DNA from 2 places in the Plantibacter sp. Mn2098 genome. Region 1 is predicted to be linked to the other one. Evidence: riboswitches for the same ligand, from Rfam matches in the RefSeq annotation. Region 1 holds a riboswitch; the other holds the start of a gene.

What was found. A riboswitch is a leader RNA that binds a small molecule or an ion and turns the genes downstream of it on or off. The one in region 1 is predicted to bind thiamine pyrophosphate.
Region 2: it holds a riboswitch for thiamine pyrophosphate, as region 1 does, so the genes downstream of both, ACL9RL_RS17375 (ECF transporter S component) here and thiM (hydroxyethylthiazole kinase) in region 1, are expected to answer to the same signal.

What each region holds. Positions count from the first base shown of each region.
Region 1 covers NZ_JBMOUH010000002.1:413,402-429,427, reverse strand. Annotated here, with positions in the region: gene ACL9RL_RS04775 (sensor histidine kinase) at 1-325, opposite strand, end outside; gene ACL9RL_RS04770 (ABC transporter permease) at 511-1,605, shown strand; gene ACL9RL_RS04765 (ABC transporter ATP-binding protein) at 1,721-2,437, shown strand; gene ACL9RL_RS04760 (bifunctional hydroxymethylpyrimidine kinase/phosphomethylpyrimidine kinase) at 2,734-4,389, opposite strand; gene thiE (thiamine phosphate synthase) at 4,386-5,042, opposite strand; gene thiM (hydroxyethylthiazole kinase) at 5,222-6,100, opposite strand; TPP riboswitch at 6,083-6,185, opposite strand; gene ACL9RL_RS04745 (DUF1349 domain-containing protein) at 6,341-6,982, shown strand; gene ACL9RL_RS04740 (DUF1622 domain-containing protein) at 7,127-7,543, shown strand; gene ACL9RL_RS04735 (HAD family hydrolase) at 7,692-8,354, opposite strand; gene ACL9RL_RS04730 (TetR/AcrR family transcriptional regulator) at 8,471-9,256, shown strand; gene ACL9RL_RS04725 (MSCRAMM family protein) at 9,400-11,391, opposite strand; gene ACL9RL_RS04720 (helix-hairpin-helix domain-containing protein) at 11,524-12,126, shown strand; gene ACL9RL_RS04715 (DUF4190 domain-containing protein) at 12,321-12,893, shown strand; gene ACL9RL_RS04710 (ATP-binding protein) at 13,066-14,706, opposite strand; gene ACL9RL_RS04705 (response regulator transcription factor) at 14,703-15,476, opposite strand; gene ACL9RL_RS04700 (GNAT family N-acetyltransferase) at 15,587-16,026, shown strand, end outside.
Region 2 covers NZ_JBMOUH010000011.1:147,650-163,675, reverse strand. Annotated here, with positions in the region: gene ACL9RL_RS17390 (hypothetical protein) at 1-26, opposite strand, end outside; gene ACL9RL_RS17385 (energy-coupling factor transporter transmembrane component T family protein) at 23-823, opposite strand; gene ACL9RL_RS17380 (ABC transporter ATP-binding protein) at 820-2,322, opposite strand; gene ACL9RL_RS17375 (ECF transporter S component) at 2,326-2,955, opposite strand; TPP riboswitch at 2,992-3,100, opposite strand; gene ACL9RL_RS17370 (hypothetical protein) at 3,147-3,476, opposite strand; gene dinB (DNA polymerase IV) at 3,544-4,803, opposite strand; gene ACL9RL_RS17360 (TIGR03086 family metal-binding protein) at 4,920-5,504, shown strand; gene ACL9RL_RS17355 (hypothetical protein) at 5,535-6,131, opposite strand; gene gatB (Asp-tRNA(Asn)/Glu-tRNA(Gln) amidotransferase subunit GatB) at 6,287-7,795, opposite strand; gene gatA (Asp-tRNA(Asn)/Glu-tRNA(Gln) amidotransferase subunit GatA) at 7,799-9,310, opposite strand; gene gatC (Asp-tRNA(Asn)/Glu-tRNA(Gln) amidotransferase subunit GatC) at 9,307-9,606, opposite strand; gene ACL9RL_RS17335 (long-chain-fatty-acid--CoA ligase) at 9,740-11,467, shown strand; gene ligA (NAD-dependent DNA ligase LigA) at 11,464-13,776, opposite strand; gene ACL9RL_RS17325 (sugar porter family MFS transporter) at 13,992-15,479, shown strand; gene mnmA (tRNA 2-thiouridine(34) synthase MnmA) at 15,573-16,026, opposite strand, start outside.

The DNA of each region.
Region 1 (16,026 bases):
CAGCGTCGGTACCGTCGCCGTTCGTGTTTCCGCCGCCACCGACTTCGTCAGCTCCCGCTCCCCCGCGCCCCCGCCGACCCCGCCGCGCCCGCGCGCCGAACACCGCCCCGAGGACGTGGGTCGCGAGCATCACCGCGGTCAGCACGATCGACAGCACCGAGTACGGGCCGGGGACCAGGATCGCCCGCACCACGACAACGAGTGCCAGCGCGACGAACAGCACGTGCAGACCCGCGTTCAACGCCGTGAACACGGGGCTGAGGGCCGAATGGTCCGCCTGCGCTCTCCTCGCCCCGAGGGCGCCGCCTGGCACCGATTGCGTCATCCGCCCAGCGTACGGTGCGCCGGGCGGAAACGGATCGTCCAAAAGGTGGAAGGAACCCTCCATACTCCCGCCGCCGGAGAGCATCATCCCGGCCGATGCCGGCGGTGCGCCGCACGGGGAGGCTTGAAGCGTGCACCACCAGACCGGATCCGCCGGCCTGCGGACGGGTGCATCGAGGAGGTTCCATGTTCGTCGCCTGGCGTGACATGCGATTCGCGACCGGACGGTTCGTGCTGATCGGCGCGGTCGTTACACTCATCACCCTGCTCGTGGGGTTCCTCAGCGGGTTGACCGCCGGGCTCGCGAACCAGAACATCTCGGCGGTGACGGGACTCGGCGCCAGCAGCATCGTCTTCTCTGCGCCTGCCGACGGTGAGCAGGCGAGCTTCTCGGACTCCGCGGTGACCGCGGACATGGCATCCGATTGGGCCGCCGTGCCCGGTGTGGAGCGTGCCGAGCCCATCGGGATCACGCAGACACGGCTCGAGACGCCCGATGCGCGCACGTCCGTCTCGCTCTTCGGCGTCGAGCCGTCGTTCGGACACGATGCGCCGACCGCATCTGGGCAGCTCCGACTGAGCGCCGCCGCCGCGAAGGAACTCAAGGTCACAGCCGGGGACGAAGTGTCCATCGGCGCGAAGCAGTTCACCGTCGAATCCGTCGGCGACGACGCGTGGTACAGCCACACGCCGGTCGTCTGGATGAGTGCGACGGACTGGCGGACGATGGCGGCAGCGACCTCCGGAGTCGCCGCGGGCAGTGCCGGCGCGCCGTTCGCCACCGTGCTCGCCGTGTTCGGGAATCCGACCGGCGCCACTGCGACCGCAGCCGACGCCCAGGCCGGCACCGTCTCGAAGTCGGTGCTCCCCGCGCTCATGGCGATCGGTTCGTTCCGATCCGAGATCGGGTCACTCCTCCTGATGGTGGCGATGCTGTTCGGCATCTCCGCGCTGGTGATCGGCGCGTTCTTCACGGTCTGGACCATCCAGCGCCGCGGTGACGTCGCGATCCTGAAAGCGCTCGGTGCGACGACCCGTCGGCTCACGACCGATGCGCTCGGGCAGGCACTCGTCCTCCTCATCGTGGGCGTGGGCGTCGGGATCGGGCTCACCGCCCTGCTGGGGTCGCTCGCGGGGACGGCGCTGCCGTTTGTGCTGAGTCCGCTCACGACCCTCGTCCCCGGCGTGATCATGGTGGTCCTCGGGCTCGCGGGCGCGGCGTTCGCGCTCCGGTCCATCCTCACGGCCGACCCGCTCACCGCCCTCGGCGGCAACCGATGAGCGCCCGTCCCCGGTCCCTGAGCTTGTCGAAGGGCCCCACCCACCCCCGGTCCCAGACCCTGTCCCACCCCCGGTCCCTGAGCTTGTCGAAGGGCCCCACCCCAGGAGGCACCCGATGATCCAACTGACCGACGTCACCCTCACCTTCCCCGACGGCGATTCCACCGTCACCGCCGTCGACCGTGTGAGCCTCACCGTCCCGCCGGGCACGGTCGCAGCCCTCACCGGCCCGTCCGGCTCCGGTAAGTCGAGCGTTCTCGCCGTCACGGCGTCGCTCATCCGGCCGGACAGCGGCACCGTCGAGGTCGCGGGCATCGATGTCACGGGCTTGGATCGCGGGGCGGCAGCCGAATTCCGACGCTCGACCCTCGGCATCGTGTTCCAGCAGTCGAACCTGATCCCGTCACTCACGGCACTCGAACAGTTGACGGTGATGAACGAGCTGGGCGGGCGCGGCAGTCGTGGCCGGCGCGCTGCTGTTCGAACCAGGGCGCTGGATCTGTTGAACGAGGTCGGGCTGAGCGCACATGCCGGCAAGCGTCCCCATCAGTTGTCGGGAGGCCAGCGTCAGCGGGTCAACGTCGCCCGGGCACTGATGGGCGAACCGGCCGCGCTCGTGGTGGACGAGCCGACGAGTGCGCTCGATCACGAGCGCGGGTCGGCGATCATCGACCTCATCCTGCGGTTGACCGAGGAGGCGCACACGTCGACGCTGCTCGTCACGCACGACCGGTCGCACCTTTCGCGGATGGATCAGGTGCTCACGATGCAGGATGGTGCGCTCGTCGCCGCTGTCGAGGACGAGGACGTGCTCGTCGCCGCGGGGCGCTGAGCGGCGACCCGGGTCGCTGAGCCCGTCGAAGCGCAACACCCAGGACCCTTCGACAAGCTCAGGGACCGAAGCCACCACACGCAAAAGCCCGGCCGCTGAGCTTGTCGAAGCGCAGGACACAGGACCCTTCGACAAGCTCAGGGACCGAAGGCTCCACACCCGAAAAACCCGGCCGCTGAGCTTGTCGAAGCGCAGGACCCAGAACCCTTCGACAAGCTCAGGGACCGAAGCCACCACACGCGAAAGCCCGGTCGCTGAGCTTGTCGAAGCGCAGGAAGCAGGACCCTTCGACAGGCTCAGGGACCGGTGGCGGCCAGCCTCGCCAGCGGATCGGCGAAGAACGCCTCCTCGTGCGCCGCCGAGACGAGGAACGCACGCCGCATCCGCTCACGGCCCGCAGAGTCGGCACGTGCAGCAGCCGCCCCGGCGATGTCGATGGCCCGCTGATTCGAGACCGCGAACGCCGGATCCGCGTACGTGTCCAACCAGCCCGCGAACGGGTGCTCCGGATGCGACCGCGTCACGAGCCGCTCACCGAGGTCCTGATAGATCCAGTAGCACGGCAGGAGCGCCGCGACGACGAGGCCGTAGTCGGTGCTCCTCGCCGCCGTCAGGAGATGTGACAGGTAGGCGGCCGTGACAGGTGTCGGTTCGACGCGTATACCGCTGGCGGCATGTTCAGCCAGCCAGGTCCGGTGCAGCTCCATCTCCGCGACGATCGAGCCGCTCGCGCCCTCCGCCCAGAACACCTGCTCTTCGGTCGTCGGCGCCAACTGGCTCGCCCGGGCGAGGACCCGCGCGTACTCGCGCAGGTAGATCGCGTCCTGCGCGAGATAGTGGGTGAAGGCCCCTGCGTCGAGGGTGCCGTCGCCCAACCCGAGGATGAACGGTGACTCGTCGATGCGCCGACGCACCGGCTCGACGTCATCCCACCAGGCGTCGGTGATCGATGCGGGAGCAACAGCGGCATCGGTCTCATCCAGCCGATGCCCGTCGAGGTCGAGAGCGCGACCGAGCGCATCCGCTTCTCCGATCCCGGCCGCGTCCCAAAGCTCGGCGAAGTGGTTGATCGGTCCGTTGCCGGACCCGACCACGAGCTCGTCGGCACGCGCGAGCGCCCCGGTGAGCCAGCGCTTCGCGTCGTCGAGGGCTCTCGTCCAATCGCCGTCGCGAGCGACGAGGGTCGCGATCGCACTCGACAGCGAACACCCGGTGCCGTGCGTGTTGGATGTCTCCACCCGGGCACCGACGATCTCGACGACCTGCTGGTCCCGGTCGTCGCCGAGACGGCCCGCGGCATCGACCAGGGCATCCGGCGATGACGTGCCGCCCAGGTGTCCGCCCTTCACCAGGACGATGACGCCGTGCTCGCGTGACAGGGCGAGCGCCTGATCGAGCGCGGTCGCCCAGTCGGTGGCGATCGGCGCGCCTGCCAGGACGGCGAGCTCCGGGAGGTTCGGGGTCACGAGGTCGACCATGGGAAGCAGCGCCCGCACGGCCGCCTCTGCGTCGGCGCGCAGCAGCCGGTCTCCGCTCGTCGCGACCATCACGGGATCGAGCACGATGGGCCCGGTCGCCGATGCGCGCAACCAGGCGCGGACCTCGTCCACCACCTCGACGCTGCCGAGCATGCCGATCTTGACCGCGTCGATCACGACGTCATCGCTCACGGCATCGAGCTGCTCGCGGAGGAACGACACGGGCGGTGTGTGGACGCTGCGGACGCCGTGGGTGTTCTGGGCGACAAGTGCCGTCACGACCGCCATGCCGTAGCCGCCGTTCGCGGCGATGCTCTTGAGGTCCGCCTGGATGCCGGCGCCGCCTGTCGGGTCGGTGCCGGCGATGCTGAGGATGCGCGGGGTGCGCGCTCGCGACACCGTCGAGCCGTTGGGGCCCCTCGACAGGCTCAGGGACCGGGCGGCGGGCAGGGGTCGGGCGGCTGCGTCACTCATAGGAGCGCCTCCGTCCAGGCGGCGCGGAAGGCGGCAGCCGCGGCCGTGGGGTCGTCGGCCGCACAGATCGCGGACACCACGGCGAGCCCTGCAGCACCCGCGGAGCGCAGCGCGGCCGTGTCGGACAGTGCGACACCGCCGATCGCGACGCACGGCAACGCCGTTGATGCGGCGAGCGCCCGGAAGCCCTCGATCCCGAGCGGTGCAGGGTGGTCCGGTTTGGTGCTCGTCGGTCGGATGACACCGACACCGAGATAGTCGACGGTCCCGGCCGGGAGCGCCGCGACGTCCGCGAAGTGCGCCGGCGTGTTCGCGGTGAGGCCGAGGATCGCATCCGGCCCGATGATTCGTCGCGTCTCGAGTACCGGCAGATCGCTCTGCCCGATGTGGACGCCGTCGACCCGCGCCCCGGCGGCTCGGGCGGCGAGGAACACGTCCACCCGGTCGTCGACGAACAGCAGCGCACGACCGGCGATGGCGGCGCTGGCCGCAACCGTCAACTCGAACAGCTCACGCGCCGTCCCCGACTTCTCCCGCAGTTGGATCGCGGTGGCGCCGCCGTCGACGGCACGCCCCACAACATCGAGGACCCCGCACGATCCACTCAGGGACGCATCGGTGACGAGGTACGTCGAAAGCGCGTCGGCGTCCATTCGCACTCCCCCGGTCCCTGAGCCCGTCGAAGGGCCCACCGTCCCCGCACCCACATCGAGTCCCGCCCCGCCGGTCCCTGAGCCTGTCGAAGGGCCCGGAACCACCGCTACCCCGGCACGCCCCACCCGGTCCCCGTCGAAGGACACCCCGTTCGCAGCGTCATCCCCACCCGTCCGGCTCACGCGATGACCGCCATCCGCCGCACGGTATCGGCGTCGACGGTCGACAAACGGTCGAGGAACGCGATTGCGAAGCTGCCCGGCCCACGGGATTCCGATGCCGCAAGCTCGGCGGCGATCGTGTAGACGGTCGTCGCGGCAACGGTCGTGACGAGTCGGTCGTCGTCGAGCGACGCGAACGCCGCCATGACCGAGCCGAGCGCGCATCCACCGCCCGTCACCGCAGTGAGCCAGACGTGTCCGTTGCTCGTGCGGACGACGCGTTCTCCGTCGGTGATGACATCGGTCGGGCCGGACACCGCGACCACGGAACCGGCACGACGAGCGATGGCGCGGGCCGCGTCGAGCGCGCTCTCCGCGGTGTCCGTCGCGTCCACGCCGCGGCCACCCGCTCCGAGGCCGGCGAGCGCGATGATCTCCGAGGCGTTCCCCCTCACGATCGTCGGGCGGAGGTCCAGCAGCTGGGATGCGAGGGCGGTGCGGACGGGCAGGAACCCGATCGCGACCGGGTCGAGGACCCAGGGCGTCCCCGCGTCGGCGGCTGCGGCGGCCGCTTCGAGCATCGCCTCCCGCGGTTCGGCATGCGGGGTGCCGAGGTTGATGAGCACCCCGGAGGCGATGCGCGCGAACGGGCCGGCCTCGGTCGGGATGTCGACCATCGCCGGCGCAGCGCCGAGCGCGAGGAGGATGTTCGCGGTGAAGTTGGTGACCACGGCGTTGGTGATCGACTGCACAAGCGGCGTGCGCGAGCGCAGCTCCTCGAGGAGGGTCGCCGCGCGTTCGGCGAGGGCCGCCGGATCGACGACACCACCCCCTGCGACGGCATCGGTGGACGGGTGGGCAGACTGCTGCGGTGTGCGAATGCTCATCCGCGACATCCCTTCGCTAGTACGAACTAGATCAGGTTCGACGGGTGTGTTCTCAGCCCGTGTCGCATCGCGACGGGCACCCCGTGTCACTCGCCACCACCATAGCGCGTGGCGCCGTGTGCGAAGATCGGTGGCCCGACAAACGCGGCCGGGCACGCAGACCGGGAGGTTCTGTCCGACGACCGGGCACGAGGGCCGGAACACAATGGGCGGATGCGAACCTCCAGCGCACGCCGATAGGGTGGCCCCGTGAACGACGTCGACACCTCAGCCTCATCCGCCGCCGCTGATCCCGAAGCGAGGACGACCATCCCTTGGTCGGTGGGGTCGTGGACGACTCCCCCGGTTTCAGCCGTCGAGGAGGAGACCGCCGATGGCGTGGACCTCCTCGTGACCGCCGTGGAGGGCAGCGATGCCTGGCGGCACACCTCCTACGGTTTTGTCCACGACACGGAGCACGCGCTGCTCACGCCGTTCGCGACGGGCACGGCCTGCGAGGTGTCGTTCACGGCGGCCTTCGACGCCCAGTTCGATCAGGCCGGGGTGTTCCTCCGAGCTGATGACGAGCACTGGATCAAGGCCGGAGTGGAGTTCGCCGATGGGCTGCCGCAGCTGGGCGCGGTCGTGACGGATGTCCGCTCCGACTGGTCCGTCGGGCCGGTCCCGGCGTGGGCCGGGCGTGTTGTGACCGTGCGGGCAAGCCGGTCCGGTGACGCCGTGACGATCCGTGCGCGAGTCGACGACGAGCCCTGGCAGCTCGTGCGGGTCGCTCCGTTCACGGCTGACGCGCTGGTCGCCATCGGCCCGTTCTGTTGCGCTCCGACCCGTTCCGGACTGACGGTCCGCTTCCACTCCTGGACCCAGTCCTCCGCCGATTCCGCCCTCCACTAGCCCGCGAACTGTCACTCGTGGCTGCTCTGACGCCCTGAAACCCACCACAACTGATAGCTCGCGAGCTGTCAGTTGTGGCTGTTCTCGGGCGCTGGAACCAGCCACGACTGACCACTCGCGGACGAAGTGCGGCATGATGGCGGGATGGCAGAGGGGGATGGCGTGACGGGATTCTTTGAGGCGGTGACGACCGTGTTCGAGGTCGTCGGGGTCGGCGCGATGGTCGTCGGATTCCTCGTCGCGATCGGTGTCTCGATCCGCGTCTGGATCCGTTCGAAAGACGGAGGCCACGCGTTCAAGACCCTCCGCGAGACGATCGGCGGCGTCATCCTGCTCGGCCTGGAGATTCTCGTCGCCGCTGACCTCGTCAAGACCGTCACCTCCACGCCATCACTCACCGATGCGGCGGTCCTCGCGCTCATCGTCCTCATCCGGACGGTGTTGAGCTTCTCGCTGCAGGTCGAGATCGATGGCGTCGCCCCCTGGAAGCGAGCGTTCGTCACCGGACCACAGGTGCTCACGAAGGCCGTCGCCAGAGGCAACGCGGGACCCGCCGACTAGCCCGCCCGATCAGCCCGCGAACTGTCACTTGTGGCGGCTATCAGCACGCCAGACCGGCCACGACCGACAGCTCGCGAGCTGACGGTTGTGGCTGGCAACCGGAGCGTCAGACCAGCCACGACTGACAGTTCGCGGGCCGGCAGGGCGGCTACCAGGTGGCCCGGATGAGGGCGGGGAGCTCTCGCATGTCGTGGAAGACGTGCGTGTTGGGGCCGACGAGGCGCGCTTCGGGGATGACGCCGCCGGCGTAGGCGTAGACGCGCATACCGGCAGCACGGGCAGCAGCGACGCCGACCGGGCTGTCCTCGATGACGATGCAGCGGGACGGATCGATGCCGAACGTCGCGGCCGCGTGCAGGAACAGGTCCGGCGCAGGCTTGCCGGTCGCGACGTCGCTCGCGCTGAAGATGCTGCCGTCGAAGTGCTCGTGCAGCCCCGTGTGTTCGAGGTTCCGCTTGATGTCCGGGTGCGCACTGTTGGACGCGACGCAGATGGGCGATCCGGCCTCGAGGATCTCGGTTATCGCCTCGCCGACACCGTCGACGGCCTCCAGATCGGCAGCGCACGCATCGCGGAACGCCTGGCCCCAACGGTCGAGCCAGGTGGGGTCGAGCGTGCGCCCGAGGTTCTCCTCGACGAGCTTGATGTACGTCTCGTACGATGCGCCGACGAGGTGCTCGTGGATATCCGCCTCGGTGAGGGTGCTCCCGGCCTCGGTCAGCAGCTTGAGGTTGACGCGGACGGAGATCCGTTCCGTGTCGACGAGGGTCCCGTCGCAGTCGAAGATCACCAGGTCGGGGTAGTCAGCCATACCGACGAGCCTAGGCGACGCCCGCGACACCGGCACCCGTCGCCTGTTGTGAACACTCGGGCTGGCCGAGTCCACGCAGAGGAAAATTGATAACAACTCTTTGTTATCATTGATTCATGACTGAGCAGCCGAGCCCGCGCGACCGCATCGTCGAAGCCGCCTCCGAACTCCTCTCCGCAGGAGGACGGGACGCCGTCTCCACCCGCGCTGTCAGCGCCGCCGCCGGGGTGCAGCCGCCGACGATCTACCGGCTCTTCGGCGACATGAGCGGACTGCTCGATGCGGTCACCAGCCACGGATTCGCCGCCTACCTGCACACCAAACGCAACCGCACGCTCCTTCCGGACCCGGTCGACGATCTGCGGGCCGGCTGGGATCTCCACGTCGCGTTCGGCGTCGCGAACCCGGCGCTCTACTCGCTGATGTACGGCCAGCCGGAGGCGGGAGCTGAGCCCACCGCAGCGCGTGAGGCGGAGGCCGTCCTGCGCAGCCTGATCGAGCGGGTCGCCGTCGCCGGACGCCTCCTGGTCGACGTCGATCGCGCCGTCCAGATGGTGCACGCGGCCAGCTCTGGCGTTGCGCTCACCCTCATCGCGACGCTGCCTGAGCGGCGTGACCCGCTCCTCTCCGAGACGATGCGCGAGGCCGTCCTGACCGCGATCACGACCCCGGCCGATGCTGCGGGCACGTCGACCGGATCGGCGGACGGTTCCAGCGTCATCGCTAGACACGCGGTGTCGCTCGCCGCGGCGATCGCCGACGACCGACGCAACAGCGCCCTCCCGGCCGACGAGGCGGACGCGGCCGAAACGACATCCCCGGGCGAGACCGGCGTCCTGACCGATGCGGAGACGGCCCTCCTCACCGAGTGGCTCGGCAAGCTCGCCAACGCCGCCGGCTGAGCACCACCGGGAGCGTCGACGCACGGCGCAGGCGGCCAGCGAGTCGGCCGCCGGCCGCTCAGCGGTTCAGCGCGCTGGCGGCCGTGCGCCGCAGATCTGGCCAGGCCCGGCCTGCCTGCCCCGGCCTGCCTGCCCGCCCCAGCTCAACGATTCCGCCGCGACTCCCGCACCCGTCGAACGATCAAGATCACGGCCCCCGCGATGACCACCACCACGGCGACGCCACCCGCCACCAGCAGCCCCGTCTGCACACCGGTCGACGAGAGCTGACCGGTGTGTGAGCCGACAGTCGCAGCATCGGTCGGCGTCACGGTCGGCGACGGGCTCGGCGTCGGTGCGACCACGGCCACGAGCACGAAGTCCGGCACCGTCACCGCAGCACCCGACCCGTCGATGGTGATCTGCTGGGTGAGCGGGCCACCGGCCGTGTATCCGTCCGGCACCGTCAGCGTCGCCGTGTACGTGCCCTCCGGGAGCGAGCCGATGGCGTATCCGCCGTCGGGCCCCGTCGTCAGCGTCGTCGGTCCACCCGGTCCGTCGATCACGACGGTCGCGTCGGGCACCGGATCGGTCCCCGCCACCACCCCGCCTCCGAGGCTGCCGAGCAGCACGGCGTCGAGGGTGAAGTCGACGCCCGTCACGTCGCTCTCAGCGACCGTGCGGTCGAGCGTTCCCGGGCCGACGAGTTCGAACCCGTCCGGCGTCGTGACGGTCACGCTGTAGTCGCCGGCGTCGAGGAGCGGGAACGTGTAGCTGCCATCTGATGCCGTCAGGGTGCTGAGGTCGCCGTCCGGTCCGTGGGCCGTGACCGTCACTCCGCCGAGGCCGGTGCCACCGGCCGTGACCGTTCCGGAAAGCGACGGATTCGGTACGAGCTCGAAGTCCTCACCCGTGATCGGCGTCGTGGAGCCGGCCGGGATGGTGAACGACAGACTCGGCGTGGACGTCGAGTATCCGGGCGGCGGAGTGACGACGACCGTGCGATCGCCCACGTCGACCGTGTCGAAGAAGTAGTTCCCGGAAGAGTCGGTCATCGTGACCTGCGGCGGGGCGCCATCGAGTCCGGGGATCGTGACCGTCACCCCGGCGAGCGGACCTCCTCCGGCAGCGGTGACCGTGCCGGAGACGGGCACCGGCACGATGTCGCGGACCACGAAGTCGGCGGTTCCGTCCGCATCCGTCAGGTCGACGGGCTTGCCGGTTCCGCCGACCGCGATCGTCCCGATGGGCGCCACGACCTCGACACGATACCCGTCCGTCGCGATGTACCCGGTGAACGAATAGGTGCCGTCCGCGCCGGAGGCCGTGGTGCCGACGATCGTGCCGTTGCGGTCGATGAGACGCAGCTGGGCGCCGTCGACCGGGACCGTCGGCTGCCCATCCGACTCGTTCGTGACCGTGCCGGCGATGTCGCGGGCGAGGCTCGCGAACCAGGTCTGGTAGACGGGGAAACCGGACCGACGCGTGTACACGAAGGTGAGCGTGGAAACCGGTGCGGACGGTTCGAACCACGCCGATGCGCCGTTCGTGTCCGCAGCGGCCGGATTGCCCGTGAGCGTCTGCGTCGCAGGATCCCAGCTGGGGACGTCCGCCGCATCGCCCGTGCACGACGGCTTCCCGACGACGCCGGGCGCGCAGTAATTGAAGGAGCTGCGGTACCCCAGCTGTGCGACAGTGAGCGGCACGCCGTCCGGCCCGGTCGCGCGGACCTGCACCTTGTCCGCATCGATGTCGCCCAGCACGAACGTCCACCCGGATGGCGGCGCCGGCGTCTGGAAGGTGTACGTCGTGGTCGACGGCGCAACCGCGGTGTCGGCCTTCGGACGCAGATTGAGGTACGGCTTGTTCTTGCTCGACCCGTACTTCGCCCCGACCGGCGTGCCCTCCGACAGCCAGGTGGTGCTCCCCGAGATGACACCGACGCTGCCGGCGCGGGAATCCGTCGCGAGCGTCGCGGTCAACGCGGGCTTGCCGGCGAGCGTCACCGACCCGGTGAACGCGTTGGCGGTTCCGACGAGGTCGGTCCAGGAACTCCACGACCCCGTGGTGGCGGCCGTGGCAGGAATCGCACCGGCGAACGCGGTGGTGACTGCGGCGAGCAAGGCGATGACGATGAGTGCGAAGCGGCGTCTCATCGCCTCAGGCTATGTCATGGAATCGGTGCCGTAAATGCTCACGACGGAATGGGATCGATCCGAGACCGATGCACTGCCTGGGCGATGGCTAGGCTGGGAACAGCGACGCCGCCACCCGATCGAAGGACCTGCATGACGACGAAACCGCCCCGCATCGGCTTTGGCTGGACACTGCTCCGGAGCGCTTGGGTGATCCCGAGCATCGCCGGCGCCGGCATTCTCACCTGGGCCGGGTTCCTGTTCATCGGGATCAAGGAGCGGCGAGCTCGCTGGTTGATCTCGGCCGCCGCCTGGCTGGCGTGGGCCATCCTGTTGTACAACCTGATGCGTTCGCTGCCCGACCTCCCCTATGGAGCACCGATCTTCTTCGCCTGGGTCGGCGGCATCGTCCACTCGCTCATTGCGAACCGGGAGTGGCTGCGACGCGTCACACCACGGTCCGCTCGCGAGATCGCGGCCGGGCAGACCGCGCTCTATCCGCCGCCGCCCGTGCTCCGCGAACAGGAGGCGCGCATCGACCTCAACACGGCGTCGTCCGCAGAGTTCCAGGCGAGGCTCGGCGTCGATCAGGCGTGGGGCGACTACCTCGTCGCGTTGCGTGCGCAGCGTGGCGGATTCATCTCCGTCGACGAACTCCTGACGGCGGCGCAGCTCCCGCCCGAGGCGTTCCTGAAGGGGCAGGACGCGTTCGTCGTCGGGCCAAGGCTCGAACCGCAGCGCCCGCCCCTGCAGTAGTCGGCGGCGACCTGGCGGCATCCCGCAACTGGTGGGAGCCGGCCACAGCTGGCCGGAAGGACGAGGTGACCTGGCGAAACATCGTCCTCTGGTGCCACCGAGGATCACTCGCCCGGGCGATTCGTTGCGCATCCAGATCGAGGAGGCTGGAAGCACATCAACGATCTCCGTACACACGGAGGAAGGAACACATCATGTCCGCCCTGAACACTCCCGAGACCTCCTCCACCTCGACCGTCGCAGCAGGAGTCACCGACTCTGCCAACGGTGCAACCCAGCCGGGTGCCGCACCGACCGGCAGCACCGTCGGCGTCCTGGAGCGCGTGGAAGGGGCAGAGACCACGTCGCCGGCCGATGGCTTCACCACCGCGCAGCAGACCGGCCAGCCCACACAGTCGATCCCGTCCGCGCAGTTCCAGCCGGTGCAGCCGTTCCAGCCGGTGCAGCCGGTGCAGTCGTCTGCTCAGCAGGCCCACCCTGCCGGGACCGGCCGTTCGCCCCTGTCCGACCGTGACAACACGACCCAGACGCTCGGCATCATCGCGTTCGTCCTGGCGATGGCCGCGATCGTGACCCCGTCGTTCGTCCTGCTGCCGATCGCAGCGCTTGTGCTCGGCATCATCGCGCTCGTGCGCAAGCCGCGTTCGAAGGCATTCGCCCTCACCGGCGTTATCGTCTCCGGTGTGATGCTGGCCGGTTCGATCCTCGTCGCTCTCGGTGCCGCGTTCTTCTTCGGCATCGCATCGCTCGCAGGCAGCGCCTTCTAGCCTCCGCCTCAGCCCGCGAACTGTCACTCGTGGCTGTTCCCAGGCGCTGAAAGCAGCCACTACTGACAGCTCGCGAGCTGTCGGTAGTGGCTGTTCTCGTTGCGGCAGAGCAGCCACGAGTGACAGTTCGCGGGCTGGTTCGGGTGGGCGAGGCGGGCTAGGGCAGGGCGGGCTAGCGCGGGGCGGTGACGGGGAGGATGACCGTGAAGGTCGTGCCGGCGGGCGAGGACGCGACATCGAGCTGCCCGTGATGCGCCTCCACGATGGACAACGCGATGGCCAGCCCGAGGCCGGTGCTGCCGGCCGCACGCGAACGGGACGCGTCCCCACGAGCGAATCGCGAGAACAGATCAGGCAACAGTTCCTCGGGGATGCCTGGACCATCATCCGCGATCGTGAGCCGGACCGTCCCGTCGCCGAGGGACCGCAACCGTGCCGTCACCGTGCTCTCCGGCGGGGTGTGCACCGACGCGTTGGACAGCAGGTTCACCACGAGCTGATGCAGCCGCTCACGGTCCGCCTGCACAACGAGCGCCGAATCCGGCACCTGGGCGATCCACCGATGCGACGGAGCCGCCGCCCGCGAATCGCTCACCGCAGTGGCCACCAGATCGCTCAGATCGACCTCGTCGAGGTGCAGGTCCTGTCCCTCGTCGAGACGCGCGAGCAAGAGCAACTCGCTCACGAGCGAACTCATCCTGGTGGCCTCCGATTCGATGCGCGCGAGCGCGTGCTCGGTCAGCGCGGGCAGTTCATCGCTGTCCTGCCGGGTGAGTTCCGCGTAGCCGCGGATCGCCGCGAGCGGCGTGCGGAGCTCATGGCTCGCATCGGTCACGAAGCGGCGCATGCGTTTGTCCGTCGCCGCCCGGACTGCGAGCGCATTGTCGACGTGGTCGAGCATCCGATTGAGCGACTCCCCCACCTTGCCGACCTCGGTCCTGGGGTCGCGATCGGTGCCGTGCAGGCGCATCGCGATGGTGGCGTCACCCGATTCGAGCGGCAGCGTCGAGACGGCGACCGCCGTTGCAGCCACGCGATCGAGCGGACGCAGCGCAATGCGGACGGCGAGGATGACACCGCCGATCGTGAGCGCGAGAGCGAAGGCGGAGATGGCCGCGATGACGATGGTCTCCTGCAGCACCGCCGCCTGGGCAGGTGCCAGCGAAACGCCGGCGACGAGCACTTCACCGTCGCCGTTCGACTGCAGGGCGAGTCGGTACCCGCCGAGGCCGGACAACTGGACGGTCTGCCGCGGGTCCGGCGAGGTCGCCGCCTCAGCGATCTGCGCGACGACCCGCGGGGACAGTGCCGTCGCATCCGCGTCCGAGAAGAGCGCGGAGTCGAGGACGTCGCCGTCCTGCACAAGCGCGATGATCGTGCCGCGGCCGTGTCCGACGAACTCGGTCAGGTTCTTCGTGAACCCTTTCCGGATGTCGTTCTGCGTGGGCTTCTGGGTCGGGTTCTGGGTCGGGTTCTGCGTGGGATTCTGCGTCGGGCTCTGGGTCGGACCGGTGCTCGGCGACGCGATGGACGGGTCGGTGCTCGTGCGCGCGCTGCCGCGGGACTTCGCAACCGAGTGTTCGAGCGCAGACAACGAGCCGGCAAGCTGTCGGTCGACGACCGTCGTCACCGACGCGTTCAACGTCACGATGCTGATGACACCGACCGCGATGAGGACAACCGCGACGACCGCACCGATGCCGACGACCAGCCGCCGCCGCAACGACCACGGCACAGGCGGACGCGAGGTGCCGATGCCACCCGTCACCGGGGAGGCGTTGGCAGTCTCCGGAGCACCCGGATCGCTGCTCACTCCGTCGCCCTGAGCACGTATCCGACGCCGCGGACAGTGTGGATCATCGGGGTGCGGTCTGCGTCGATCTTCTTGCGCAGGTACGACACGTAGAGATCGACGATGCTCGCCTTGCCCGCGAAGTCGTAGTTCCACACCCGGTCGAGGATCTGCGCACGACTGAGCACGCGGCGCGGGTTGCGCATGAAGTAGCGGAGGAGCTCGAACTCGGTCGTGGTGAGGGCGATCGGGGTGCCGTCGCGGCTGACCTCGTAGCTCGTCTCATCGAGGAACAGGCCGCCGACGGTGAGATGCGAGTCCTCTTCAGAGACTGTGTGCGCCGCCCTGCGGAGGAGGCCGCGGAGGCGGGCGACGAGTTCTTCGAGGCTGAACGGTTTGGTCATGTAATCGTCGCCGCCGGCGGTCAGGCCGATGATCCGGTCGTCGACGGAGTCGCGCGCGGTCAGGAAGAGCGTGGGAGTGGTGTGACCGTACTGGCGGAGCTGACGGAGCACGTCGAGGCCGTCGATGTCGGGCAGCATGATGTCGAGGACGACGACGTCGGGCCGTTCCGCGCGGTAGTGGGCGAGGGCGTCGCGACCCGTGCGCGCCACATCGATCACCCATCCCTCGTACCCGAGGGCGAGCGTGACGAGGTCGGTGAGGACCGTCTCGTCGTCGACGAGGAGGACGCGGATGGGAGACCCGTCCGGACGGTACATCCGGGGCAGTTTTGCGAGGACCGCGCGGCGTCGCCCGGTGTCCACGGCGGGATCTGGGGACGAAGACATGCTTCATTATCGGCAGTGATCAGGACTGAAGACGACCCGGCTCGGCGATTCATAGGAGCCTCAAATGTTTACTGGCCGCATCCATCGGGTCCGCGCCTACCGTGGCCGTCATGTCCCTCCAACGGTCAGCCCGCCTCCCCGTTCCCGGTCTCGACGTGCTCTCGTCGGCATCGAGTGTCCGCGAACGGATGGATGCACCGCTGCGTGCGCCGAGGCTGCTGACGCCCCGGTTGCTGCTGCGGCCGCACCGACTGGGCGATGCGGCGACCTGGTACGGGATCCAGTCGAATCCATCGGTGGTCGAGTATCTGCCGTGGCCGTTGCGGAATCGGGCGCAGTCCTTCGAGCACCTCCTGCACCGGACGAGGCACACACGGCTGCTGCGGGCCGACGATTTCCTGGCGTTGGCCGTCGTGCGCGATGGGCGGCTCATCGGCGATGTCTCGTTGCATCTGCGGGACGTCGGCGCGGATGACCGGTCGGCGGAGATCGGCTGGGTGTTCGATCCGGCGTGCAGCGGGCGTGGGTATGCGACGGAGGCGGCGGTGGC
Region 2 (16,026 bases), on a different contig from region 1:
GGCATCCCGTCCTGTCCCACCGTCATGACCCGATGAATCGGAACGAGCCCGAGACAACGGCCGTGCCGATCGCGAGGACCATGATCCCGACCGCGACCAGCACTGCGACGGCGTCTGCCGCACTGAGCGTGGACGATCTCGCCCAGGTGCGAGGAATGGACGAACCGAACCCTCTCGCCTCCATCGCGGTCGCCAATTTACTCCCCCGGCGGATCGCGAACACGAGCAGCACAAACGCCATCGACACGAATCTCCGGATGACGCCGTGGTCGCCGAGCCCTCTGGCCCGCCTGGCCAACGCCATGCTCCTCCAGTCCTCCACGAACAGACCGAGCATGCGCGCACCGGCGAGCGTCCCGAGCACAAATCGACTCGGAAGCCTGACGATCTGCGACAGCCCGTCGGCGAGGTCCGTCGGGTCGACGCGCGCGAACAGCAGGATGGTCGGCAAGCCGAGCGCGACCACCCTGACGGTCACGGCTATGGCGAGTTCGATGGAGCTGTCGGTGATCCTGATCACCCAGAACGACCAGTACTCGTGCCCGCCCGGCTTGCCGTACAACAGCATGCTGATCCCGCCGACCGGGGCGAAGAGCAGCACCGGCCACGCTCGGCGCAGAAACGCCCGCAGCGTGAGTCCAGCGAGCGGGAAGAGCATCGCCTCGAGCACCACCGCGACGGCCGCGCTCACCCAGTCGATCGTCACGAGCAGCGGGAGGGACAACAGGATGACGATGAACGCCTTCGTCACCGGGTTCACCCGGTCGAGCACAACCGGACGGCCATCCCTGGTTGCGACAGGAGCATTCGCCAGCGCCGTCATGCCGCAGCCTCCGCTCCGCGCATCGGTTCGTGCATCGGTTCGAGTGTCAGGACACGATCGCCCAGCAGATCGACGTAGGCCGCGTCGTGCGTGACGGAGATGACCGTCATGCCGGCATCGAGCTCGTCCTGCAGGAGTTCGACCAGCGAGATCCAGCTCCTCCGATCCTGCCCGAACGTGGGTTCATCGAGGATCATCACCTGCGGCCTCGCGGCGAGCACCGTCGCAACCGACAAACGGCGCTTCTGACCACCGGACAGGCTGAAGGGATTCGCACGGGCGAGCTTCGCGAGGTCCAGTCGTTCGAGCAGATCGTCGACACGGGCCTCGATCTCGGCAGGGGCCCAGCGCAATGCGCGCAGGGCCACAGCGAGTTCGTCGTGGACGGTGCTCGTGACGAACTGGTGCTCAGGGTCCTGGAACACCGTGCCGACCCGGGTGAGCAGTTCCCTCGACGTCCACGTGATCGGCCGGCGACCGCGGCGACCGGCGAGGGCCTCCGATGAGCGGACCTCGCCCGAATACTCCGGCAGGAGACCCGCCAGCGTCAAGGCGAGCGTCGACTTCCCGGCGCCGTTGGGTCCGACCACGACCGTCGATCGCCCGGTCTCGATGGCGACCTCCAGATGCTCCTGCACGGGAACACCCGCAGCACGCGCCGTCCGCGGAACCCGAGAGATCCCGAGGTCCTGCGCCAAGAGCGCGTGCGTCCCATCGCCTGGCCGCCCTCGGCGAGCGAGCCCGAGCGGGACTCCGGGAACCCACACGCCCGACGCTGCGAGCCGCGCGCCGACATCGTCGAGCACCGTTTCCGGCGAACCGTCCGCGAGTACACCGCCGTCCGGATCGAGGACGATGACCCGGGTGATGAGGTCACGCCACACGTCGACGCGGTGCTCGATGACGACGAGCGTCGAGGAACCGTCGCCGACGACCCGTTCAACCGCATCGCGCACCTCGAGGACCCCGGCCGGGTCGAGATTCGCCGTCGGCTCATCGAGAAGGAGCAGCGATGGCTGCATCGCGAGCACACCGGCCAGGGCCAGCCGCTGCTTCTGCCCGCCGGACATCGCCTGCGTCGGGTGATCGAGCGGCAGGTCGAGCCCGACCGCATCGAGGCTCGCCCGCACCCGTGCCCAGATCTCGTCCCTCGGGACGCCGAGATTCTCGCATCCGAATGCGACATCGTCGCCGACGCGCGCGAGGATGACCTGCGAATCGGGGTCCTGCAGAACCAGGCCCGCGCGGCCTCGGACCCGTTCGGGAGGCTCGCCGTCGATCAGGATCGAACCGGCGACCTCGCCCTCGTCCGAGCCGCCCAGGACACCGGCGAGGGCATGGATGAGGGTGGACTTGCCCGCCCCGGACGCGCCGAGGAGGAGCACCCGCTCCCCCGGTTCGATCGTGAACGTCAGATCGCGGGCGGCCCAGGCCTTCCGGCCGGCGTGTCGCCACCCCCAGCCGTCGACCTGGACCCGCGCCGCGATTCCGCGTGACACGATCTAGACCTCGTTCCGGGCATCCCGTCCAGCCGCGAACCGGCTGAGCGCCCCCGTTGACGCGAGCGCCTTCACAAGCGCCCACCCGAGCACACCCGCGAGGACGGCACCCGAGACGACCGTTGCGATGAGGTAGAAGGTGTTGAACTCCGCCGACTTCGCGAGGTTGCCGGAGGTGAAGAGTTCGAGCAGCCACTCCGCGAGTCCTGCGCCCGCGCCGGCGAGGATCGCCGGCAGCAGACCGAATCGACGGTACGCGAACGCCGCGAAGACGAGTTCCGCACCGAGCCCCTGTGCGAGGCCGGAGTAGACCGTGGAGATGCCCCACACGTTGCCGATGAGCGCGGAGACGACCGCGCCGATGAGTTCGACGAGGAGCGCAGCACCCGGCTTCCGGATGATGAGGCCGCCGAGGACCCCGCCGAGCAGCCAGACGCCGTTCGCGATGCCGCCGAAGCCGGGTGTCACCGCGTTGGCGCCCTCGTACCAGAGGTAGCCGATGGTGTTCCAAGCCCAGAAGATGAGCCCGGTTGCGACGCCGAGGACGGCGACCACGACGATGTCGACGACGCGCCACTTGAGAGTGCGGTTGTTGGCGTCGAGGCGTGCTGGTGTGTTGATCGATGCTGACACGTGACGTGCCCTTCCTGTTTTGGGAAAGAGGGCACGGGTAGTGAGAAATGGTCTCCCTGCGCTGGCATGATCCAGATCAGGTTTGACGGTCGAAGGCGGATACCTTCCTCTCAGCCCGGTTCACCGGACTCCCGTGATGTCACCGAGTATAGCTCTGGTGAACAGCGGGGAACGCTTCGCGCGTCCCTCCGCTACTTCTTGAGCGCCCGGATGATCCCGGAGAGCGCTTTGCCGCTTACCCAGATGAACGGGATGGCGACCGCGATGAGCGAGATCAGGTTCGGGTCGAAGCGCAGCCCGTCCCTGGTCTTGATGTACGCGCCGACCGGAACGGCGAGTCCGCCGCCGCCTCCGCCACCGGCTGCTTCATCGTCGCCGCCTTCGCTGCCGGCGCCGAAGCCGTAGTACGACAGCGCGACGGGGACGAACTTCACGCCGTCGACATCCTGCTGCTCGCCGTAGGCCGCCGTCACGCCGATGTTCTTGGCCTGTTCCGCAAGTTTCAACACGAGATTCGTCATGGTGCCACGCTACCCCGCGCACCCACGAGAACCAAGGTGCATCACGGCGGGTGACCAGCGTGGGCCCTCAGCGCTCCTGCAGGCCATCGCCCCGGCTGCCGAGTCCGCGTCGCCTCGGTTTGCCGAGCAGCGACGCGGGGGCGATGGCATGATCCCCGAACCGGCCGGCGACCTGATCCATCGTGGCCTCGGCATCCCGCCACTCCTCATCCGGGTCCCAGAGCCCGGCCGACCCGCCGGCATCCTCCGACAGTTGCTCGACCTTGACACCGATCAGACGGACGAGTTGTCCACGGCGGTCGAGTGCGTCGAACAGCGAGACCGCCTCCTCGTACAGCCGTCGGCCGACGTTCGTGGGGTCCGGGAGCGTCTTGGATCGCGACACGACCGAGAAGTCGGCGAAGCGCACCCGGATGCCAACCGTTCGCCCGGCGAATCCGCCGCGCCGAAGCCGCACCGCGACGAGGTTCGCGAGATTGAGGACCTCTCGTCGCAGCATTGCAGGATCGGCGATGTCGGTCTCGAACGTGACCTCGTGGCTGACGCTCTTCTCGCGCCGCACCGTGGTCACGGATCGGGGGTCGACACCGCTCGCGAGCTCGAGCAGTTTGCGTCCCGTGGCGTCCCCCACCGCGCGTTGCAACACCGAGAGCGGAGTGTCCGCCACCTCCCCGACCGTGCGGATGCCGCGGTTCAGGAGCTGCTCCTCCGTCTTGCCGCCGACACCCCAGAGCGCGCCCACCGGCAACGGCCGCAGGAAGGCGACGGTCTCATCCGCGGGCACCACGAGCAACCCGTCCGGCTTGGACAGACCGGATGCCAGCTTCGCCACGTACTTCGTGGCGGCGACCCCGACGGAGCACGGCAATCCGGTCTCGGCGAGCACCCGTTGCTTGATGATGCTCGCGATCTCCTTGGGTCGGCCCATGAGCCTGATAGCGCCTGAGACGTCGAGGAAGGCCTCGTCGATGCTGAGCGGCTCGACGAGCGGCGTGATCGATTCGAACACCTGCATCACCAGATCCGAGTACTTGCGGTACTCCCCGTGATGGGGCTCCAACACGATCGCCGTCGGGCAGAGCCGCAGCGCCTGGGACACCGGCATCGCCGCCTTGACGCCGTACCGCCTGGCCTCATAGCTGGCGGAGGTGACGACCGAGCGGCCTTCACGATGTCCGACGATGAGCGGGAGCCCGGCAAGTTCCGGTCGCTGCAAGAGCTCCACCGAGACGAAGAACGCGTCCATGTCGACGTGCAGGATGTGGGTGCCGCTGTCATCCGCGTCCGCGTGGGACACGCGCCGTGATGCACCGTCCTGCCGACTCATGACACCATTGTCTCAGCAGGGTCCGACATCGCCTCGCCGGCAGCGTGGCGTCCGATCCGGCCGAGCGGAATGAGCTGGCGCATCGTGCGTTGGAGTAAGCGACGAAAGGTGCGCCCGTGACTGACATCGACTGGCTCCACATGCAGCAACTCGCAACCGACGAGTTCACCAGACGGCTCGAAGCGGTCACCGATTGGGACGGTGAGACACCGGACACCGAGTGGACGACGAAGCAACTCGTGCAGCACGTCATCGAAGAGCAGCAGTGGATCGATCCGCTCCTCGGCGGCATCACGGTGAAGCAGGCCGAAGCGCTCATCGCGCCGCTCTCGAACGACCTCCAGGCCGAATGGGAGCGCTATGCTGCGCAGGCCCGTGCCGCCTGGCTCCGCGCCAAGCCGACGACCCGCGTCCACCTGTCGTACGACACGGTCAACCTCGACCACTACCTGAGCGAGCAGGTGTCGGACGTGGCCATCCACACGTGGGACCTGGCGCGCGCGACCGGCTCGGACGAGAACCTGCCGATCGAACTCGTCGAAGCGGTGTGGACCGTCTTCGAGCCGCAGCAGGACGCACTCGAAGCGAGCGGGCTCTTCGCGTCGAAGGTCGACCTCGGGGAGGACGCTCCGCTGCAGTGGCGGCTGCTCGCGCTCACCGGACGGGACGTGCGAACCGCCCGGCCGCTCCCCCGGAGCTGACCGAGCTGACCCGGACCCCGGAGCCTCCGTTCACACCAGCCCGTAGATGAGCGGCCGTAGCCACTCGCGGAACGCCTCTCGGTCGTCGCGGAGCGTCTCGCTCACGACGATCGTGTCGGAGGCGACGACCCACGCGCCCGTCTCCGCGATCGGCAGCACCTCGAGGTCGATCCGGAACGAACTCGACTGACGCCGCAACTCGAACTGACGCTCCCGGATGAGGTCGTAGACGTCACGAAGCCGCGACGGTTGTCGCGAGTTCAAGGCGACGGCGTACTCGCGGAGGCGGTCATCGGCCCAGACCGACGCGTCGCCGTACGCACGGTACGCGAGTTCCTGCAATTCGAGCGCACGATCGAACGCCGCGAAGTGCGGCGGTTTGGCCTCGACCACGAACGGCCTCGTGTCACGACGGGCGATGCCGAGCCACCAGCCGTCCCACTGGGCGGCGAGGAGGGTCTGGTCGATGTCGCTCACGTCGACCCGCGGGACCTCCGGCGCGACCGCCGGCAGGTGCGGCGCGCAGACAGCGCCGAGTCCCGCCATCTGCCGGAGCGCGAGTGCGATCAGCAGCACGGTGGGGCAGTCTTCAGTGACCTGCCAGCGAATGGTTCCTTCCACCAGCATGCGAGCAGTGTAAACCCACACCCGTGGGCTGGGCCAGGGCTACCGTGTGCGCACCACCGGACACTTCGACAAGCTCAGTGACCGGACGCCCGGTCCCTGAGCTTGTCGAAGGGCCCGAAAGCTCACAACGACACCACCCGGGACCGGACCGAGGACTACTCCGCCGTTGCGGCCGCGCGCTCCAGGACGAGTTCACGCACACGAGCCGCATCGGCCTGTCCGCGCATGGCCTTCATGACCGAACCGATGACCGCGCCGGCCGCCTGCACCTTGCCGTCGCGGATCTTCGCGAGCACGTCGGGCTGGGACGCGAGCGCCTCATCGATCGCGGCGATGAGCGCTCCGTCGTCCGAGACGACTTCGAGCCCGCGCGATGCGACGACCTCCGCCGGTGCACCCTCGCCGGCGATGACGCCTTCGAGCACCTGGCGGGCGAGCTTGTCGGTCAGCGTTCCGGCATCGATCAGTCTGGCGAGCTCTGCGACGTGCTCCGGCGAGACGAGCGTCGAAGCCTCGACGTCCTGCTGGTTCGCGAGGCGCGAGATCTCACCCGTCCACCACTTGCGCGCAGCAGCAGGCGTTGCGCCGGCGGCGACGGTCGCGGTGATCTCGTTCAGCAGGCCACCGTTGACGACGTCCTGGAACTCGAGATCGGTGAAGCCCCACTCGCCCTTCAGACGACGACGACGCAGCGCCGGCGCCTCGGGCAGCGCGGCACGCAGCTCCTCGATCAGCTCCGGCGACGGAACCACGGGCAGCAGGTCCGGCTCAGGGAAGTACCGGTAGTCGTCGGCGTCGCTCTTCGGACGGCCGGCAGACGTTGCTCCCGTGTCCTCGTGCCAGTGACGGGTCTCCTGCGTGATCGAACCGCCGGCCTTGAGGATGGCCGCCTGACGCTGGATCTCGTAGCGGACCGCGCGCTCGACGGAACGGAGCGAGTTGACGTTCTTCGTCTCCGTGCGCGTGCCGAGCTTCTCCTGGCCACGCGGGCGCAGCGAGATGTTCGCGTCGCATCGCAGGTTGCCCCGCTCCATCTTCGCGTCGGAGATGCCGAGCGCCACAACGATGTCGCGGATTGCGGAGACGTACGCCTTCGCGATCTCGGGTGCGCGGTGCTCAGTGCCGTAGATGGGCTTCGTGACGATCTCGACGAGCGGCACACCGGCACGGTTGTAGTCGACGAGCGAGTACTCCGCACCCTGGATGCGGCCGGTCGAACCACCGATGTGTGTGAGCTTGCCGGCGTCCTCCTCCATGTGCGCGCGCTCGATCGGCACGGTCACGATGGTGCCGTCGGCGAGCTCGACGTCGACGGAGCCCTCGAAGGCGATCGGCTCGTCGAACTGAGAGATCTGATAGTTCTTCGCGAGGTCGGGGTAGAAGTAGTTCTTCCGGGCGAAGCGGCTGGACGGCGCGATCGAGCAGCCGAGGGCGAGGCCCAGGCTGATCGAGTAGCGCACGGCCTGCTCGTTCACAACGGGCAGCGAGCCCGGGAGACCGAGGCACACGGGCGAGATGTTCGTGTTGGGGGCGTCGCCGAACCCGTTGGGCGCCGACGAGAACATCTTCGTCTTGGTGTTGAGCTCCACGTGGACCTCGAAACCGAGGACGGGCTCGTACAGTTCGAGCGCCTCCTCGTAGGACAGGAGTGCGTCCTTCGCCATGTTCTACTTCCCTCCGAGAGTCGGTGCCTGCGAGATGAGCGAGTGTCCCCACTGCCCTTCGAGCAGCGCTTCGAGCGCCGCTCCCACCCGGTAGAGCCGGGCGTCTTCCCTCGCGGGGGCCATGAACTGGATGCCGACGGGCAGGCCGTCCTCCGGCGCGAGGCCGATGGGGACGCTGATGCCCGGGATGCCGGCGAGGTTCGCCGGGATGGTGGTGACGTCGTTGAGGTACATCGCGAGCGGGTCGTCGATGCGCTCACCGAGCTTGAACGCCGTGGTGGGGGCGCTCGGGCTGACGAGGACATCGACCTGGTCGAACGCCGCAGCGAAGTCGCGCTGGATGAGCGTGCGCACCTTCTGGGCACTGCCGTAGTACGCGTCGTAGTAGCCGGCGCTCAGGGCGTAGGTGCCGAGGATGATGCGTCGCTTGACCTCCGGGCCGAAACCGGCCTCACGCGTCGCGGACATGACCTGCTCGACCGTGCCGCCACCCTGGGGCGTGACCCGCATGCCGAAGCGCACGGAGTCGAACTTGGCCAGGTTGCTCGACGCCTCCGCCGGGAGAATGAGGTAGTACGCGGCGACCGCGTACTCGAAGTGAGGTGCGCCCACCTCGACGATCTCGGCCCCATTGGCCTCGAGGACCGCGAGCGCCTCCTGGAAGCGGCTCTTGACACCGGCCTGGAAGCCTTCGCCGTTGAGTTCCTTGACGACGCCGACGCGCAGGCCCTTGAGGACCTGACCCGTCGCACCCTCGCGGGCGGCGGCGGCCATCGACGGCCAGGCGTCCTTGAGGGACGTCGAGTCGAGGGCGTCGTGGCCCGCGATGACGTCCTGCAGGAGGCCCGCGTCGAGGACCGTGCGGCTCACTGGGCCGACCTGGTCGAGCGAGGAGGCCAGCGCGATTGCGCCGTAGCGGCTGACCGCGCCGTACGTGGGCTTCACGCCGACGGTACCGGTGACGTGCGCCGGCTGACGGATCGATCCACCGGTGTCGCTGCCGAGCGCGATGGGCGCCTCGAACGCGGCGACCGCAGCAGCGGAACCACCACCGGATCCACCCGGGATGCGGTCGAGGTCCCACGGGTTGTGCGTCGGGCCGTACGCGGAGTGCTCCGTGCTGGACCCCATCGCGAACTCGTCCATGTTGGTCTTGCCGAGCGGCACGAGGCCGGCAGCGCGCGAGCGTGCCACGACCGTCGCGTCGAAGGGCGACATGTACCCCTCGAGGATCTTGCTGCCGGACGTCGACGGCATGTCGGTCGTGACGAGCACGTCCTTGATGGCGAGCGGCACACCGGCGAGTTCACCGAGCTGTTCACCGGCGGCACGACGGGCGTCGATGTCGGCTGCGACCGTGAGCGCGTTGTCGGAGACGTGCAGGAAGGCGTGGACGTCGCCGTCGACCTGGGCGATGCGATCGAGGTGGGCCTGCGTGGCCTCGACGCTCGACACCTCGCCGGAGGAGAGCTTGGCCGAGAGCTCGGCCGCGGTCAGGCGGATCAGATCGGTCACTGCTCTTCTCCCAGGATTGCGGACACCTTGAAACGGTTGTCGGCGGACTCCGGCGCGTTCAACAGCGCCTGCTCCACGGTCAGCGTGTTCCCGACGACGTCGTCGCGGTAGACGTTCTCCAGCGGGATCGGGTGGCTGGTGGCCGGCACGTCAGGCGTCGCGACCTCCTGCACCTTGGCGATGCTGTCGACGATGGAGTCGAGTTCGGTGGTCAGGTGGTCGATCTCGTCCTGACTCAGGGCGATCCTGGCGAGGTTCGCGAGATGCGCGACCTGCTCGGAGGTGATTTCAGACATGCGTCTCCCGTACGTGTTGCGGTGGCGGTGGGTCCAGTCTATTCGTCCGGGCGTCACTCCCCTACTCTCCTGGCGTCGTGCGGGAGGCGTCGTCACCGCGCGGAAGCGGGCGCATTCCCCGTAGGGTTGTCCCGTGAGATCGAGCGATGACGCCACCGACGCAGACCGTACGACCAGACCGCGCCCCTGGGTCGCCAGCTACGCCGCGGGGGTGCCGTCCGACATTCCAGAGCAGACAGGGAGCCTCGGCGACCTCGTCGAGCAGTCCGCGGCGAGCTACCCGGACGCCGTCGCCCTCGAGTTCTTCGGTGCGACGACGAACTACACGGAGCTGACCGAGCAGATCGCCCGCGCCGCGGAGGGGCTCCGGTCGCTCGGCGTCCGCTCCGGCGACACCGTCGCGCTGATGCTGCCGAACTGCCCGCAGCACATCGTCGCGTTCTACGCCGTCCTCCGCCTCGGCGCCGTCGTCATCGAGCACAACCCGCTCTACACGCCGCAGGAGCTGCGCCACCAGTTCGAAGACCACCGCGCGAAGGTCGCGATCGTCTGGGACAAGGTCGCACCCCACCTGCAGGACTTCCCGGCGGACCTCGCGGTGACCTCGCTTATCACGATCGACATCACCCGAGCGATGCCGGCGACCATGCGTCTCGCACTCCGCCTGCCGATCAAGAAGGCCAAGGAGTCCAGGGCGCAACTGACCGGCCCCGTCTCGGGCACGATCCGCTGGGAGAGCCTGCTCGCATCGAATCCGATCGATCCTGAGCACCCGAAGCCGGCGACGTCGCAGCTCGCGCTCATCCAGTACACGAGCGGGACGACGGGTTCGCCGAAGGGCGCGGCGCTCACCCACGCGAACCTGCTCGCCAATGCTGCCCAGTCCCGCGCCTGGGTTCCGACGGTCAAACGCGGTGAGGCGGTCGTCTACGCCGTCCTGCCGATGTTCCACGCCTACGGCCTGACCCTGTGCCTCACCTTCGCGATGAGCATGGGGTCGCGGCTCGTCCTGTTCCCGAAGTTCGATCCTGACCTCGTGCTGAAGGTCATGCGCAAGCGGCCGCCGACCTTCCTCCCCGCCGTCCCGCCCATCGCGGATCGACTGCTCGCAGCCGCCACGGCGCAGGGCGTGTCCATCCGCGGCACCGAGATCGCGATCTCCGGAGCGATGGCGCTCCCCCATGAGCTCGTGGTCCCGTTCGAGCGCGCATCAGGCGGATTCCTCGTCGAGGGCTACGGGCTCTCGGAGTGCTCGCCGGTCATCTCTGCGAACCCCGTCTCAGATGGGCGGAAGCCCGGCACGATCGGCCTGCCGCTGCCGAGCACCGAGGTCAAGATCGTGGACCCTGAGGACCCGACGACCGAACGACCGACGGGCGAACCTGGCGAACTCCTCGTCCGCGGTCCGCAGGTCTTCCAGGGGTACTACAACAAGCCACAGGAGAGCGCTGCGGTGCTGCTCCCAGGGGGTTGGTTCCGCACGGGCGACATCGTCCGCATCGACGACGAGGGGTTCATGACGGTCGTCGACCGCATCAAGGAGCTCATCATCACGGGTGGATTCAACGTGGCGCCGACCGAGGTCGAGCATGTCCTGCGAAGCCACCCGTCGATCACCGATGCCGCCGTGGTCGGCCTGCCGAGCGCGCACTCCGGCGAGGAGGTCGTCGCGGCGGTCGTCGTCGCACCAGGGCAGACGCTCGACGTCGAAGAGCTCCGCGCCTACGCTCGTGGCATCCTCACGCCCTACAAGGTGCCGCGGCGCATCGTCCAGGTCGACGCCCTGCCGACGTCCCTCATCGGCAAGGTCCTGCGTCGTTCAGTCAGGGAGCAGCTCCTGCAGGACGACCAGCAGCACTAGCTGGAGGATTCAGCCGGCTCAGGGGCGGGCCCCAGGGCGTCCGGGCCCTCGGTGACGAGGATGGCGAACTCGGCTGCATCGATGATGCGGACACCGAGCGACTCGGCCTTTGCCAGTTTGGAACCGGCGCCTGGACCGGCAGCGACGAAGTCCGTCTTCTTCGAGACGCTCGATGCGGCCTTGCCGCCGGCCGAGATGATGGCCTCCTGAGCGCCGTCCCGTGTGAAGCCGTCGAGCGAACCCGTCGCCACGATCGTCAGACCGGAGAGCACTCCGCCCGAGGCCTCCGCTGCACCGGGTCCTGGGTGACCAGGGGTGGCGAACTGCACACCGTCCACCGTCCACCGGTCGACGATGTCGCGGTGCCAGTCGACCTCGAACCACGCCAGCAGGGCGTCCGCGATGATGCCGCCGACGCCGTCCACCGCCGCGAGTTCCTCGCGGCTGGCGGACCGGATCGCGTCGAGCGAACCGAAGTACTCGGCGAGCGAGCGAGCCGCCACCGGACCGACGTGACGGATGTTGAGCGCCACGAGCAGCCGTGACAGCGGGCGGAATCTGGCGGCGTCGAGATTGGCGAGCAACTCGATCGCGTTCTTCGACGGCACGGAGTCCTCATCGCCGTCGAATTCGGCGGCATCGGGGTCGTGGAAGCCATCCTTCTTGGGCGCTCGCTTCCGACGGAACGGCGTATCGGTCTTGGGTGTGCCGTCGTCGAGGAGTTTGGGCAGACCCGTCTCGGAGTCCCGGACGACGACCGTCACCGGGAAGATGTCCGCCATCTTGAGCGAGAAGATGCCCGCCTCGGTGGGCAGCGGCGGCTGGGCCGGTTCGAGCGGCTGCGTGAGCGCGGCGGCAGCGACCTCGCCGAGCGCTTCGACGTCCAGCGCGCTCCGCGAACCGAGGTGCTCCACCCGACCACGGACCTGCGCAGGGCAGCTCTTGGAATTGGGGCAGCGGAGGTCGATGTCGCCCTCCTTGGCCGGAGCGAGCGGTGTGCCGCACTCCGGACAGTCGGCCGGCATCACGAACTCCCGCTCCGTGCCGTCGCGCAGTTCCACCACCGGCCCGAGGACCTCCGGGATGACGTCACCCGCCTTCCGCAGGACGACCGTGTCACCGATGAGCACACCCTTGGCCTTCACCACGTCCTGGTTGTGCAGCGTGGCCTGGCGGACCTCGCTCCCGGCGACGCGCACCTTCTCCATCACCGCGAACGGTGTTGCCCGGCCGGTTCTGCCGACGCTCACCACGATGTCGAGCAGTTTGGTGTTGACCTGCTCCGGCGGGTACTTGTAGGCGATCGCCCAGCGAGGCGCCCTGCTGGTCGCCCCGAGCTCCGCGTGCAGTGCGAGATCATCGATCTTGATGACGATGCCGTCGATCTCGTGTTCGACGCTGTCTCGGTGCTCGCCGAAGTACTGGATGAAGGCTGCTGCGTCCGCGGCCGTCTTCGTCACGCGGTAGTGCGTCGAGGTGGGCAGGCCCCAGCTGTGCAGCAGCTCGTAGACCTGCGACTGCGAGCGGACGGGTGGGTTCTCCCACGCGCCGATGCCGTGCACGAGCATCTGCAGCCGAGACAGGCGGTCCTTCATGAGGGTCAACTGAGCCGGCGTCTTGCTCTCGGCCTTCTGGCGGAGCGAGCCGCTGGCCGCATTGCGCGGGTTCGCGAAGATGCGCTCCCCGGCCTCCGCCTGCGAGGCGTTGAGCTCTCGGAAGGCCTCGACCGGGAAGAAGATCTCGCCGCGCACCTCGACGACGTCCGGGAACGGTACGACGGCGTCCGACCCCGTCGGCGCCGGAGCCGGCTGCAACCTGGTGGGGATGGAGGCGATGTACTTGACGTTCTCCGTCACGTCCTCCCCGACGACGCCGTCTCCGCGCGTGGCGGCGCTCACGAGCACACCGCGTTCGTAGCGGAGGTTGATGGCGAGCCCGTCGATCTTGAGCTCGCACAGGAAGTCGACGGCGCCCCCTGCGTCGCGCTGCGCCTTGGCGGCCCACGCCTCGAACTCCTCGATCGAGAAGACGTTGTCGAGGCTCAGCATGCGTTCGAGGTGCGTGACCGGATCGAACAGCGTCGTCTCTGCGCGCCCGCCGACGGTCTGCGTCGGGCTGTCCTGGCTCTGCAGCTCCGGATAGAGCCGTTCGAGTTCTTCGAGCCGGTGGATCATGCCGTCGTACTCGAGATCGGAGACGAGCGACTCGTCGCGCTCGTAGTACGCGTCGCGCAGTTCGAGGATGCGCGTCGTCAGCGCCTCGGCTTCCTGGGAGGCCTGCTGGAGAGTGAGTTCGATGCCGTCTGCCACCTGCTCAGTCTAGAGAAGGCCGCCGACATCGGCCCATCCGGGACCGGATCGCGCCACCCCCTTGATGAGGGCCGTGACGCGAGTACAGTGGACGGCGTTCGGTGTCGAGCGAGGGGGACGCCGACAACATCGTGCACGACCGTACTCGCTGACCCTCCCGACGAACCTCCGCAGTGCAATCCGCCGCGGAGCAGGCAGTGCAGAAACGAGGAATCGTGTCCACAACCCCAGCGAGCGGCAGTACGCCAGACATCAGTCCGAAGCAACTCCAACGTCGGGTGGTGGGAATCGCGATCTCGGCGGCCGTCGGCGGATTCCTCTTCGGCTTCGACTCGTCGGTCGTCAACGGCGCGGTCGACGCCATGCAGACGGCCTTCAATCTGAGCGAAGTCGCGATCGGCTTCGCCGTCGCCTCCGCGCTCCTCGGTTGTGCGCTCGGCGCCTACCTCGCCGGCCGCATCGCCGACAGTCGAGGACGCATCTTCACGATGCTCATCGGCGCCGGGCTCTTCTTCGTCTCCTCCTTCGGCGCCGGCTTCGCGTTCGCGCCGTGGGATCTCATCATCTGGCGCGTCGTCGGCGGCCTCGGCATCGGCATCGCCTCCGTCGTCGCCCCCGCCTACATCGCCGAGATCGCCCCGAGCACCATCCGCGGCCGCCTCGCATCGCTGCAGCAGCTCGCGATCACCCTCGGCATCTTCGCTGCGCTCCTCTCGGACTCGCTGCTCGCGGGGGCCGCCGGAGGCGCGATCAAGGAACTCTGGTTCGGCGTCGAAGCGTGGCGCTGGATGTTCATCGCCTGCGCGATCCCAGCGGTCGTCTACGGCCTCCTCGCCCTCAGACTGCCTGAGTCGCCCCGCTTCCTCGTCCGCGCTGGTCGTGTCGACGAAGCACGCAAGGTCTTCGCGAGCATCCTTCCGAAGGCGGAGGTCGACAAGGCCGTCCGTGAGGCCGAGCAGGCTGTCAAGCAGGACGAGACCACGAAGAAGGCCAGCCTCTGGTCGGGTCCGGGCCGGCTCCTGCCGATCGTCTGGATCGGCATCATCCTGTCGATCTTCCAGCAGTTCGTCGGCATCAACGTGATCTTCTACTACTCGACCACGCTTTGGAAGGCGGTCGGCTTCCAGGAGTCGGATTCGTTCACGATCTCCGTCATCACCTCGGTCACGAACGTCGCCGTGACGATCGTCGCGATCCTGCTCGTCGACCGCATCGGTCGCCGCCCCATCCTGCTCACGGGTTCCATCGGCATGGCCGTCTCACTCGGCGCGATGGCGATCTCGTTTATGAACTCGTCCACGAACGCGGCTGGCGATGTCAGCCTCGACCAGCCGTGGGGCACGGTCGCGTTGATCGCCGCGAACGTCTTCGTCGTCGCGTTCGGCGCGTCGTGGGGCCCGCTCGTCTGGGTGCTGCTCGGTGAGATCTTCCCGGGCAAGATCCGCGCGAAGGCACTCGGTGTCGCCGCGATGGCCCAGTGGATCGCGAACTTCCTCATCACCGTGACGTTCCCCGGCCTGTCGGCCTGGTCCCTGCCGCTCACCTACGGCATGTACGCCTTCTTCGCCCTGCTGTCGTTCTTCTTCGTCCTCATCAAGATCCCGGAGACGAACGGTCTGACGCTCGAACAAGCGGAGACGCTGTTCGTCAAGAAGCCGAAGGGTCAGAATGCCGCCGCGAAGGCCGCCACGAAGACCGTGTAGGTCCGGGCGCTGAGACGCACCCGCAGAAACGGCCACCGACATCGCGTCGGTGGCCGTTTCGGCGTTCTGGGTGTTGCGGCTGCGCGCCTGGGCTCAGCCGGTGGCCGAAACCGGGACAGCGCTCACGGTGCGATCGATCGTGAACTGACCGAGCACACGGGTTCCGAGGTAGAGGACTGCGGTCTGACCGGGTGCCACGCCGTCGAGCGGCACGTCCGGCCGAACCACGATCTCGCCGTCGACGAGCACGGCGGTGGCCGGGACCGGATCGGCGTGCGCGCGGATCTGCACGTCGCAGGAGAACGCCGTCTCGAGGTTCTCCGGGGCGCGCCCGGCCCAGGTGTACCTGCCGCCGGCGATCTCACCGATCGCGAGCGCCTCCTTGGGGCCGACGACGACGGTGTTGTCCTTCGGTCGCACTTCCAGCACAAAACGAGGGCGGCCGTCGGGAGCCGGGACACCGAGGTGCAGGCCCTTCCGCTGACCGACCGTGAAGGCATGCGCACCCTCGTGCGAACCGACGACCGAGCCGTCCCGATCGAGCACC